Regions from separate parts of the Mesorhizobium sp. P2_B11 genome, predicted to be linked through region 3. Evidence: predicted binding sites of a transcription regulator. Region 3 holds the regulator's gene; each other region holds the start of a gene.

Evidence for each region. The regulator PhoB, encoded in region 3, activates phosphate uptake and scavenging genes when phosphate is short. The targets are predictions, from matches to a motif close to TGTCATNNANCTGTCAT.
Region 1: the regulator PhoB is predicted to act here: its motif matches at 1,884-1,900, upstream of ppk2 (polyphosphate kinase 2).
Region 2: the regulator PhoB is predicted to act here: its motif matches at 2,199-2,215, upstream of AC1DYJ_RS24260 (RNA degradosome polyphosphate kinase).

The regions. Positions count from the first base shown of each region.
Region 1 is NZ_JBFUDF010000006.1:544,484-547,760, reverse strand. It holds gene AC1DYJ_RS22175 (glycosyl transferase family 90) at 1-288, shown strand, start outside; gene AC1DYJ_RS22170 (aldo/keto reductase) at 675-1,718, opposite strand; gene ppk2 (polyphosphate kinase 2) at 1,961-2,881, shown strand; gene AC1DYJ_RS22160 (dihydrofolate reductase family protein) at 3,067-3,277, opposite strand, start outside.
Region 2 is NZ_JBFUDF010000007.1:282,734-286,010, reverse strand. It holds gene AC1DYJ_RS24260 (RNA degradosome polyphosphate kinase) at 1-2,042, opposite strand, end outside; gene AC1DYJ_RS24255 (zinc-finger domain-containing protein) at 2,279-2,524, shown strand; gene AC1DYJ_RS24250 (FAD-dependent monooxygenase) at 2,544-3,277, shown strand, end outside.
Region 3 is NZ_JBFUDF010000002.1:698,932-702,208, reverse strand. It holds gene xylF (D-xylose ABC transporter substrate-binding protein) at 1-117, opposite strand, end outside; gene AC1DYJ_RS07795 (ROK family protein) at 389-1,624, shown strand; gene phoB (phosphate regulon transcriptional regulator PhoB) at 1,649-2,338, opposite strand; gene phoU (phosphate signaling complex protein PhoU) at 2,355-3,059, opposite strand; gene pstB (phosphate ABC transporter ATP-binding protein PstB) at 3,101-3,277, opposite strand, start outside.

The DNA of each region.
Region 1 (3,277 bases), on a different contig from region 3:
ATGCCGCCGCCGACTTACGAGACCTGGTTCGCCGAGGGTCAGCTCGAGCCAGATGTCCATTATGTGCCGCTGGCGCCCGATTTCAGCGATCTTGCGGACCGGGTGCACCATCTCGAGCGGCATCCGGCCGAGGCCCAGCGCATCGTTGCGGCGGCCAACGCCTATTGCCGCAAATTTGCCGACGAGCGGGCCGAGCAGGCGATCAGCCTGCTCGTGCTCTATAAATATTTCGTGCTCAGCGGCCAGATCGAGCCCGATCCGGAAGTCTGGCGCTACATTCAGGGCTAATCGCCCCGCGGTCCCGGTACCCTACTTCTTTGTGCAGAGCCTCCACTCTATTTCTGAAGCGTCCCAGCAATAACCGTTGGCCTTCAATTGAAATCCGAGGGCATCAAGGATGACGCAAAAGCGATCACTCGCCGCTTTGGAAATCGGTTGGCCATCAAGCTCTGCCTGACGGCATGCTGGTCTGATATCGTCGTAGACCGAAGCCACCTTTTCACCATCAAAGTCTCCACACACGGCCGCTGTGGTCGACGAAAGAATGACGACGGCGCAACAGTATGCGGTTGTTCTGGCGCATCGGACTGCGTGCATTGGTGACATCGGCGAAGCATCGCCCATTGGCATTGTCGACGCAATCATTCAGCGGCGCGACTGCGTGACATCGCCGGTCAGATGACGCTGCGGTCGAGAACCAGATCGGCCGGGCCGAACCGATCCTTCGCGGTGAACTGCTGGTGCCAGTAGGGGTAGAGCACCGGCGGCCGGCTGACGACATCGAGGCGGTCGCGGTCCTCGACGGTGAGGGCGAGGGCCGCGGCGGCAAGATTGTCCTTCAACTGGGTCTCGTTGCGCGCGCCGATCACCAGCGAGCTGATCGCCGGCCGGCCGAGCAGCCAGGCAAGCGCCACCTGCGCCGCCGAGACGCCGCGGGCCGCACCGATGTCGACCAGCACATCGACGATCCGCCACAGCCGGTCCTCGTCGCGGATCGGCGGTTCCGACCAGCCGGCAAGCTGGCGCGCGGTCGGGCTGTCGCGCCGGTATTTGCCTGACAGCAGGCCGCCGGCAAGCGGGCTCCACACCAGCACACCAAGGCCCTGGTCGACCGAGATCGGCAAGAGTTCGTATTCAGCCTCGCGCGCTTCCAGCGTGTAATGGATCTGCTGGGTGATGAAGCGCGGCTGGTGCTGGCTGTCGCTGATGCCGAGCGCCTTCATCACGTGCCAGCCGGAATAGTTGGAGCAGCCGACATAGCGGATCTTGCCCTGGGCAACCAGCGTGTCGAGCGCCGCCAGGGTCTCCTCGAGCGGCGTCACGCCATCCCATTCGTGCAGGAAATAGATGTCGATGACATCGGTCCTGAGGCGCTTCAGGCTCTTCTCGCATTCGCGGATCAGATGATGTCGCGACAGGCCTTCGTCATTGGGACCTTTGCCGATCCGCATGCGCGCCTTGGAGGCGATCAGCACATCGTTCTTGCGCTTGCCGCCGAGCGCCTCGCCGATGATCTCTTCCGACAGGCCGTTCGAATAGACATTGGCGGTGTCGATGAGATTGATGCCGGCATCGATGCAGGTGTCGATGATGCGCGAAGCCTCGGCGAGATCGGAATTGCCGACGGCGGCAAACGGTCCGCTGCCGCCGAAGGTCATGGTGCCCAGCGTCAGCGTCGAAACTTTCAAGCCGGAACGGCCAAGCGTGCGATATTCCATGTCAGATCCTCGCAATTTGGTGTGGGGCGGTTTGGTCGAGAAGGGCGGGGGCAGCCCGAATGGGTCAGCCATTTGTAGGACAATTTGATTGGCTTGTCGCCATGCCACGGCAATGGATCGACCATGCCTCGCCGATTTGCCGTGATCATCGACCGGCCGGCGGCTTGCAATAAAACCGTCACTGCCAGCCTATATCAAGTCGGCTCAGGGTTTCATGACAGCCGGCAAGCGGAGCAGCAGAAATGACCGAGTTAAAGCAGAATTCTCCGGCCAGGGATTGGCTTGAGGCCGAACTCGCCGACACGCTCGACGAAGACTATGAGCTGGAAATGTCGGAGCCGGCGCTGTCGCTGGAGATCGCCAAGATCTACAAGAACGCGCATCCGCCATCGATCGACCGGATGCAGTATTTTCGCGATCTGATCAGCCTGCAGTCGGAACTGATCAAGCTGCAGTCCTGGGTCGCCTACCACAAGAAAAAGCTGGTGGTGATTTTCGAGGGCCGCGACTCCGCCGGCAAGGGCGGCGTCATCAAGCGCATCACCCAGCGCCTCAACCCGCGCATCGCGCGTGTCGTCGCACTCCCGGCGCCGACCGAACGCGAAAAGTCGCAATGGTATTTCCAGCGTTACGTACCGCATTTGCCGGCCGGCGGTGAGATCGTGCTGTTCGACCGCTCCTGGTACAACCGCTCCGGCGTCGAGCGGGTGATGGGCTTTGCCGAACCCGATCAGGTCGAGGAATTCTTCCGCGACGTGCCGGAGTTCGAACGCATGCTGGTCCGCTCCGGCGTCACCTTGGTCAAATACTGGTTCTCGATCACCGACGAAGAACAGCAGATGCGCTTCCTGATGCGCATTCACGATCCGATGAAGCAGTGGAAACTGTCGCCGATGGATCTGCAGTCGCGCGTGCGTTGGGAGCAGTACACCAAGGCCAAGGAAGAGACCTTCGCCCGCACCAACATCCCCGAAGCGCCGTGGTACATCGTCGAAGGCAACGACAAGAAGCGGGCGCGGCTGAACTGCATCGACCACCTGCTCAAGCAGATGCCTTACGAGGAAGTACCGCACGAAGAGATCACGCTGCCCGAGCGGGTGTTCAATCCGGAATATGAACGCCAGGTCCTGCCGCGCGAGCTTTATGTGCCGGAGAAGTATTAGCTCTTTTCCTTCTCCCCGTTTCACGGGGAGAAGGTGCCCGAAGGGCGGATGAGGGGCGGCGCTTGCGTTCAAAAGGCTGGCGCTAGCCACAGCCTTATGAGTTTTTGATAGTCCGATTCTGCACCGGCAGCGCTGCCCCTCATTGCCCTGCCGGGCATTTCTCCCCGTAGAACGGGGAGAAAGAGCTACCCCCGCTTGATCGTCACATGCGTGGCAAGCGCCGTCGCCACCTGTTCGGTGCATTGATAGCCGAGCTTGAGCATATCCAGGCCGGCAAAAAGGTTCTCACCCTTGCCCAGCAGTACCGGCGACACCGCCAGATGCAACTCGTCGATGAGCTTCTCCTGGAGATATTGCCGGATGGTGGAGACGCCGCCGCCGACGCGGACATCCTTG
Region 2 (3,277 bases), on a different contig from region 3:
CGGGAGGTCCCGTCAGCCAATACGTCGAAACTTTGCTGGTTGTCCATGATGTTGCCCAGCATGATCTGCCCCAGTATCTGTTCATGCACAGTTGGATTGGTGATCGGCACCATGGTCTCGACGCGGCGATCGAGGTTGCGCGGCATCAGGTCGGCCGAGGAGATGTAGACGATCGCCTCGTCCGACGGCAAGCCATGGCCGTTGCCGAAGCAGTAGATGCGGCTGTGTTCGAGGAAGCGGCCGACAATCGACTTGACCCTGATGTTCTCCGACAGGCCCGGCACCTGCGGCCGCAGGCAGCAAATGCCGCGTACGACGAGGTCGATTTCGACGCCGGCGCGGCTGGCATCATAGAGCGCGTCGATGATGTTCGGATCGACGAGCGCGTTCATCTTCATCCAGATGCGCGCCGGCCGGCCCGCCAGCGCATGGGCGATCTCGTCGGCAATGTGCTTCAGGATGCGGCTGCGCAGCGTAAACGGCGAAATGGCGATCCGCATCTCATCGGTCGGCTCGGCATAGCCGGTGATGAAGTTGAACAGCTGCGCGACATCGCGCGCAATCGTTGGATCGGTGGTGAAGAAGGACAGGTCGGTGTAGATGCGCGCGGTGACCGGATGGTAGTTGCCGGTGCCCAGATGCACGTAGTTGCGCAGCTTGCCGTCCTCGCGCCGCACCACCAGCGACATTTTCGCGTGGGTCTTCAACTCGAGGAAGCCGAACACGACCTGGACGCCGGCGCGCTCGAGGTCGCGCGCCCAGCGGATGTTGGCTTCCTCGTCGAAGCGCGCCTTGAGCTCGACAAGTGCTGTCACCGACTTGCCGGCCTCGGCGGCGTCGACCAGCGCGCGCACGATCGGACTGTCGTTGGAGGTGCGATAGAGCGTCTGCTTGATCGCCACCACTTCCGGGTCGGCCATCGCCTGGCGCAGGAACTGGACCACGACGTCGAAGGATTCATAGGGGTGGTGGACGACGATGTCTTTCTCGCGGATGGCCGCGAAGCAATCGCCGCCATGCTCGCGGATGCGCTCGGGAAAGCGCGGATTGTAAGGCGTGAACTTGAGGTCGTCGCGCGGCACGGCAACGATCTCGGAAATCTGGCTGAGCGCCAGCGGGCCGGTCAGAACGCTGATGCGGCTCGACGAGACACCAAGTTCGCCGGCAACGAACTCGCGCAATTCGCCGGGCATCAGTCTGTCGAATTCGATGCGGATGACCGAACCGCGGCGGCGGCGCTTCAGCGCCGTCTCGAACAGGCGCACGAGATCTTCCGACTCCTCCTCGACCTCGATATCGCTGTCCCGGATGATGCGGAAGGTGCCGGAACCCTTGACCTCGTAGCCGGGGAACAGCTTGCCGATATAGAGGCCGACCGCCTCCTCGAGCGGAATGAAGCGGACATTCTGCTTGCGGTCGGGCAGACGGATGAAGCGCTTCAGCGCCACCGGCAGGCGCAGAAGCGCGCTCATCTCCTCGCCATTCTTGCGATGGCGCAATTGCAGCGCCATCGAGAAGCCGAGATTGGGAATGAACGGGAACGGATGCGCCGGATCGATCGACAGCGGGGTCAGCACCGGGAACACCTGGTCCTGGAAATGGTCTTCCAGCCAGACCTTCTCATCCTTGGTCAGGGCGTCGCGGGTGATGCTCTCAATGCCTTCCTTGTTGAGCAGCAGCATCAGCGCCGACAGGCTGTTCTGCTGGTCCTCCTGCAGCCGCTCGACCTCGCGCAGCAATTGTTCGAGCTGCTGCTCGGGCGTACGCCCGTCCGGGCTCTTCAGCGCAATGCCTTCGCGCACCTGGCCGGCAAGGCCGGCGACGCGGACCATGAAGAACTCGTCGAGATTGGCGGCCGAGATCGACAGGAAGCGGACACGCTCGAGCAGCGGGTGGTGCGCGTTCTGCGATTCCTCGAGCACGCGCCGGTTGAACTGCAGCCAGGAGAATTCGCGGTTGACGAAACGGTCGGGATTGCCGCCCTCGGGGCTCGCCACCTCGACATTGATGAATTCGCTCAACACCGGCTTCAGTTCATTCATGATTTCCTGCCCGCAACCGTTCCTTTTGGAGCGCCGCATCGCCGAGATGGCCATGGACGCTCTAACATGTCTTTGTGACGCACGATCCGTCGCGGAATCGCTCGGCTTCCGGGGTCATGCGCTTAACCGGCTCAACTTATCCTCTGCCAGCCTTTTGCGACAGTTTCATTTCATCGATCTTGCAAAGAGAGCTGTTATGATCCAGATGCAGACGAGACTGCGTTAAGGAGACGACGATGGCAGGCGGTTCCATTCCCCATTTCCAGAACGATGCCGGCCATCCGGCGATCGACATCGGTGTCAGGGAATTCATGTGCACCGGCGCCAACCCGCCCTTCGACCACCCGCATGTGTTTCTCGACATGGGCGACGACAATGAAAAGGTCTGCCCCTACTGCTCGACGCTCTACCGCTATTCGGCGAAGCTGAAGGCGACGGAAACCCAGCCACCCGGCTGCCTCTATATCGACCAGGCCGCCTGAGCCTTTCGCGACAAGCCCGATGCAGGACGCACAGGCCCGGCAGGTCATTATCGCCGGGGCTGGCATCGCCGGGCTGACGGCTGCCCTTGCGTTTGCCGAACGCGGCTATCCCGTAAAGCTTTTGGAACAGGCGCAGCGCCTTGAAGCGGCCGGCGCCGGTATCCAGCTTTCGCCCAATGCAACACGCATCCTTCGAAAACTCGGCGTGCTCGACCGCCTGCTGCCGGCGGCCTTGCAGCCGGAAGCGGTGGTGTTGAAGGACGCCAAGACGCTGCGCGAACTGGCCCGGGTGCCGCTTGGGCAAGCCGCCGAGGCGCGTTGGCAGGCGCCCTATCTCGTCGCCCACCGCGCCGACCTTCAGGCGGCCCTGCTGGCGCAGGTGGCCGAACGTCCGGAGATTGAGCTCGTCACCGGTGCACGGGTGAGCAGGCTCGTCATCAATCCGCAAGGTGTTGTCGTGACCGCCGAAGCGGATCGCCGCGCGATCGAGGCAAGCGGCCGGCTCCTGGTCGGCGCCGATGGCGTCTGGTCGTCGGTCCGGGCGCAGCTCGCAGGCTTCGGCAAAAGCCGCTTCTCGGGCGAGCTCGCCTGGCGGGCAACGATCGCAGCCGAGAGCGCCGCTGGCGAAGCTTTTGCCGCCATCGGCGCCGCGGACTGCGTCACCACGTTCCTGCATCCCGGCTTCCACATGGTCGCCTATCCCGTCAGCAACGGCCGCGCCTTCAATCTCGCCGCCTTCACCAAGGGCGAGCG
Region 3 (3,277 bases):
CTCTTCCTGGAAGTTCGACCACGACACGCCGATGACCTTGTCCTTCGCCTGCGCGACCGACACCAGCGTCAGCGACATGGCGACACCCGCCAGCATGGCGGCTGCAAATCTGTTCATGATAATCCTCCCTGCGCCGCGCACGGCGCGACAAAACTGGCCCGAAGGCCGGCACACAGAGGCTCCATTTTTTCGAGCCTCGAAAAAATACTGGTCCAACGGCGGGGCGCTGTCAACATCGATTCTGATGGAATCTGATGGCCTCAACGAATTTTTTCGAGACTCGCAATAAACAATGACAGCACGGCCGGCTTCTGCCAATATTTGGCTGGTGCCGCCAAATGCCTCCACTATCATTGAGGCGCGAGGAGGACCGGGAGGAAGATAAAAGATGTCGGTTGGAATCCGCCACGACGATTTGCGCCGTCGCAACCGTGCGATGGTGATTTCGGCCGTGCGCCGGGCCGGCCAGCCGTCGCGGACCGAGATTGCGGCGACCACCGGTCTCAGCCACTCGACCATATCGGCTATCTCCTCGGATTTGATTGCGGAAGGCATCCTGGCCGAGAGCAAGCCCGGCGAGACCGGCGCGCTGAAGCGCGGCAGGCCGCAGGTCGGCCTTGGCCTCAACCCGGAGGCAGCGGCGGTGATGACCGTGGTGCTGTCGCTGAACTTCCTCTCCGTCACCGTCATCGACTATGCCGGCCAGGTGGTCGCCGAGGAACAGCGCCGGCTGGACACGCTGACCATGCCGCGCGACGAGCTGATCGGCGAATGTACGGCAATCGTACGCCGGCGGCTCGAGGATCCCGACCTCGATGTGCAGAGCGTCGCGCGCATTGCCATGGGCATCCAGGGCATCACCGATTCGCATGCGCGCGCCATGCTATGGTCGCCGATCACGCCGCTGACCGACATTGGCTTTGCCGACATATTGGAAGCGGAGTTCGGCATTCCGGCCACCATGGAGAACGACTGCAACATGATGGCGGTGGCGTTGCAATGGCGCCAACCCGAGCGCTACCGCGACGATTTCATCGCCATCCTGCTCTCGCACGGCATCGGCATGGGGCTGGTGCTCAAGGGCGAGCTGTTCACCGGCACCCATTCGTCCGGCGGCGAGTTCGGCCACATGATCCACCGTCCCGGCGGCGCGCTCTGCCGCTGCGGGCGGCGCGGCTGCGTCGAGGCCTATGCCGGCAATTACGCCATCTGGCGCAGCGCCAAGATGATGAGCGAGGATGCCGAACCGGTCGATGTCGGCGATGCCGATATGCGGGCGCTGGCCGCACGCGCCCGCGAGACGGATGGCCCGGAGCGCGAGGCCTATCGCAAGGCCGGCGAGGCGCTCGGCTTCGGCCTTGGCAGCCTGTTTGCCCTGATCGATCCCGCCCCTGTCGCCATGGTCGGCGTCAGCGCCGCCGCCTTCGATCTGATCGAGCCGGCATTGCGCGAGGCCATCGCCCAGACCGCCGGCGGCCAGCACTCGAAGTCGATCTCCTTCGACACCGAGCCCAACGAACTGCCGCTGATCCGCGAAGGCTGCGCCATGCGCGCGCTCGGCTTCGTCGACCAGGAGATTTTTGCGCCGGGGATTCAGGCGAAGACCGGCAAGCACGTCGCCTGAGAGGCCGGCGACGGCGCGGCGCGCCTAATCTTCCCGGATAGCGTAGCCGGCGCCGCGGATGGTGCGGATGACATCCGGCATGCGGCCATTGTTGACCGCCTTGCGCAGGCGCCCGACATGAACGTCGACCGTGCGCTCGTCGATATAGATCGTCTCGCCCCAGACATTGTCGAGCAGCTGGCTGCGCGAGAACACCCGGCCGGGGTGGCGCATCATGAATTCGAGCAGGCGGAATTCGGTCGGCCCGAGCCGGATCTCGCTCTTCTTGCGGTAGACGCGGTGCGATTCACGGTCGAGCACAATGTCGCCGACCTTGAGCACGCTGGACAGGACTTCCGGCTTGGCGCGGCGCAGCAGCGCCTTCACGCGCGCCATGAATTCCGGCGTCGAGAACGGCTTGACCAGATAATCGTCGGCGCCGGTGGACAGGCCGCGCACGCGGTCGCTCTCCTCGCCGCGCGCGGTCAGCATGATGATCGGCAGCCGTTCGGTTTCCGGCCGCATCCTGAGCCGCCGGCAGAGCTCGATGCCGGACACCGCCGGCACCATCCAGTCGAGCACCAGCAGGTCGGGGACGTTTTCCTGCAGCCGGATTTCGGCCTCGTCGCCGCGCGTCACCACTTCGACCTGGTAGCCTTCGGATTCGAGGTTGTAGCGGAGAAGCACGCCCAGCGGCTCCTCGTCCTCCACGACCATGATGCGTGGCGCAATCATCAGCAGTTCACCCTTGTCAGGCCGACGTGGCCATCGCCGTCTCGTCCTGCTTCGGGCGATTGGCGGGGAGTTGCTGGCCGGTTAGCACATAATACGCATTTTCAGCGATGTTGGTGACATGATCGCCGATGCGCTCCAGATTCTTGGCGCAGAACAGCAGATGCGTGCAGGCGGTGATGTTGCGCGGGTCTTCCATCATGTAGGTCAAGAGTTCACGAAACACCGACGTGTATTTGACGTCGATGCGCTCGTCGTCATTCCTGAGCTTCGCCAGCGCAGCCGCATCCGCGGCAGCATATTCCTCGACCACCCCTTGCACCTGGATCAGCACCAGCTGCGCCATTGCATCGATGGAATGCGAGAGGTCGCGCGGCGTGACGCTCAAACCGACGGTACCGACGCGCTTGGCGATGTTCTTGGCCAGGTCGCCGATGCGCTCAAGGTCGCCGGCCATGCGGATCGAGCCGACCACTGCACGCAGATCGTTGGCCATCGGCTGGCGCTTGGCGATCAGCGTGATGGCGCGGTCGTCGAGTTCACGCTGGCGCGCGTCCATGATGGCGTCGTCCGAAACCACACGCTGCGCCAGCGCATTGTCCGAATTGAGCAGCGCCTTGGTCGAGCCGCTGACCATCGAGCCGGCGAGATCGCCCATGTCGCGGATCAGCTTGCTGATCTGCCCCAGTTCTTCATCGAAGGAGGCGACGGTATGTTCACCCATGATCCTGGTCCTCGTGCCTGAAAATTCAACCGCTGGACGGCTCAGCCGAAGCGGCCGGTGATGTAGTCCTGGGTGCGCTTGTCGTCGGGATTGGTGAACATCTTGTCGGTGGCGCCCTCCTCGACCAGGTAGCCGAGATGGAACATCGCCGTGCGCTGCGACACGCGCGCCGCCTGCTGCATCGAGTGGGTGACGATGACGATGGTGTAGTTCTGGCG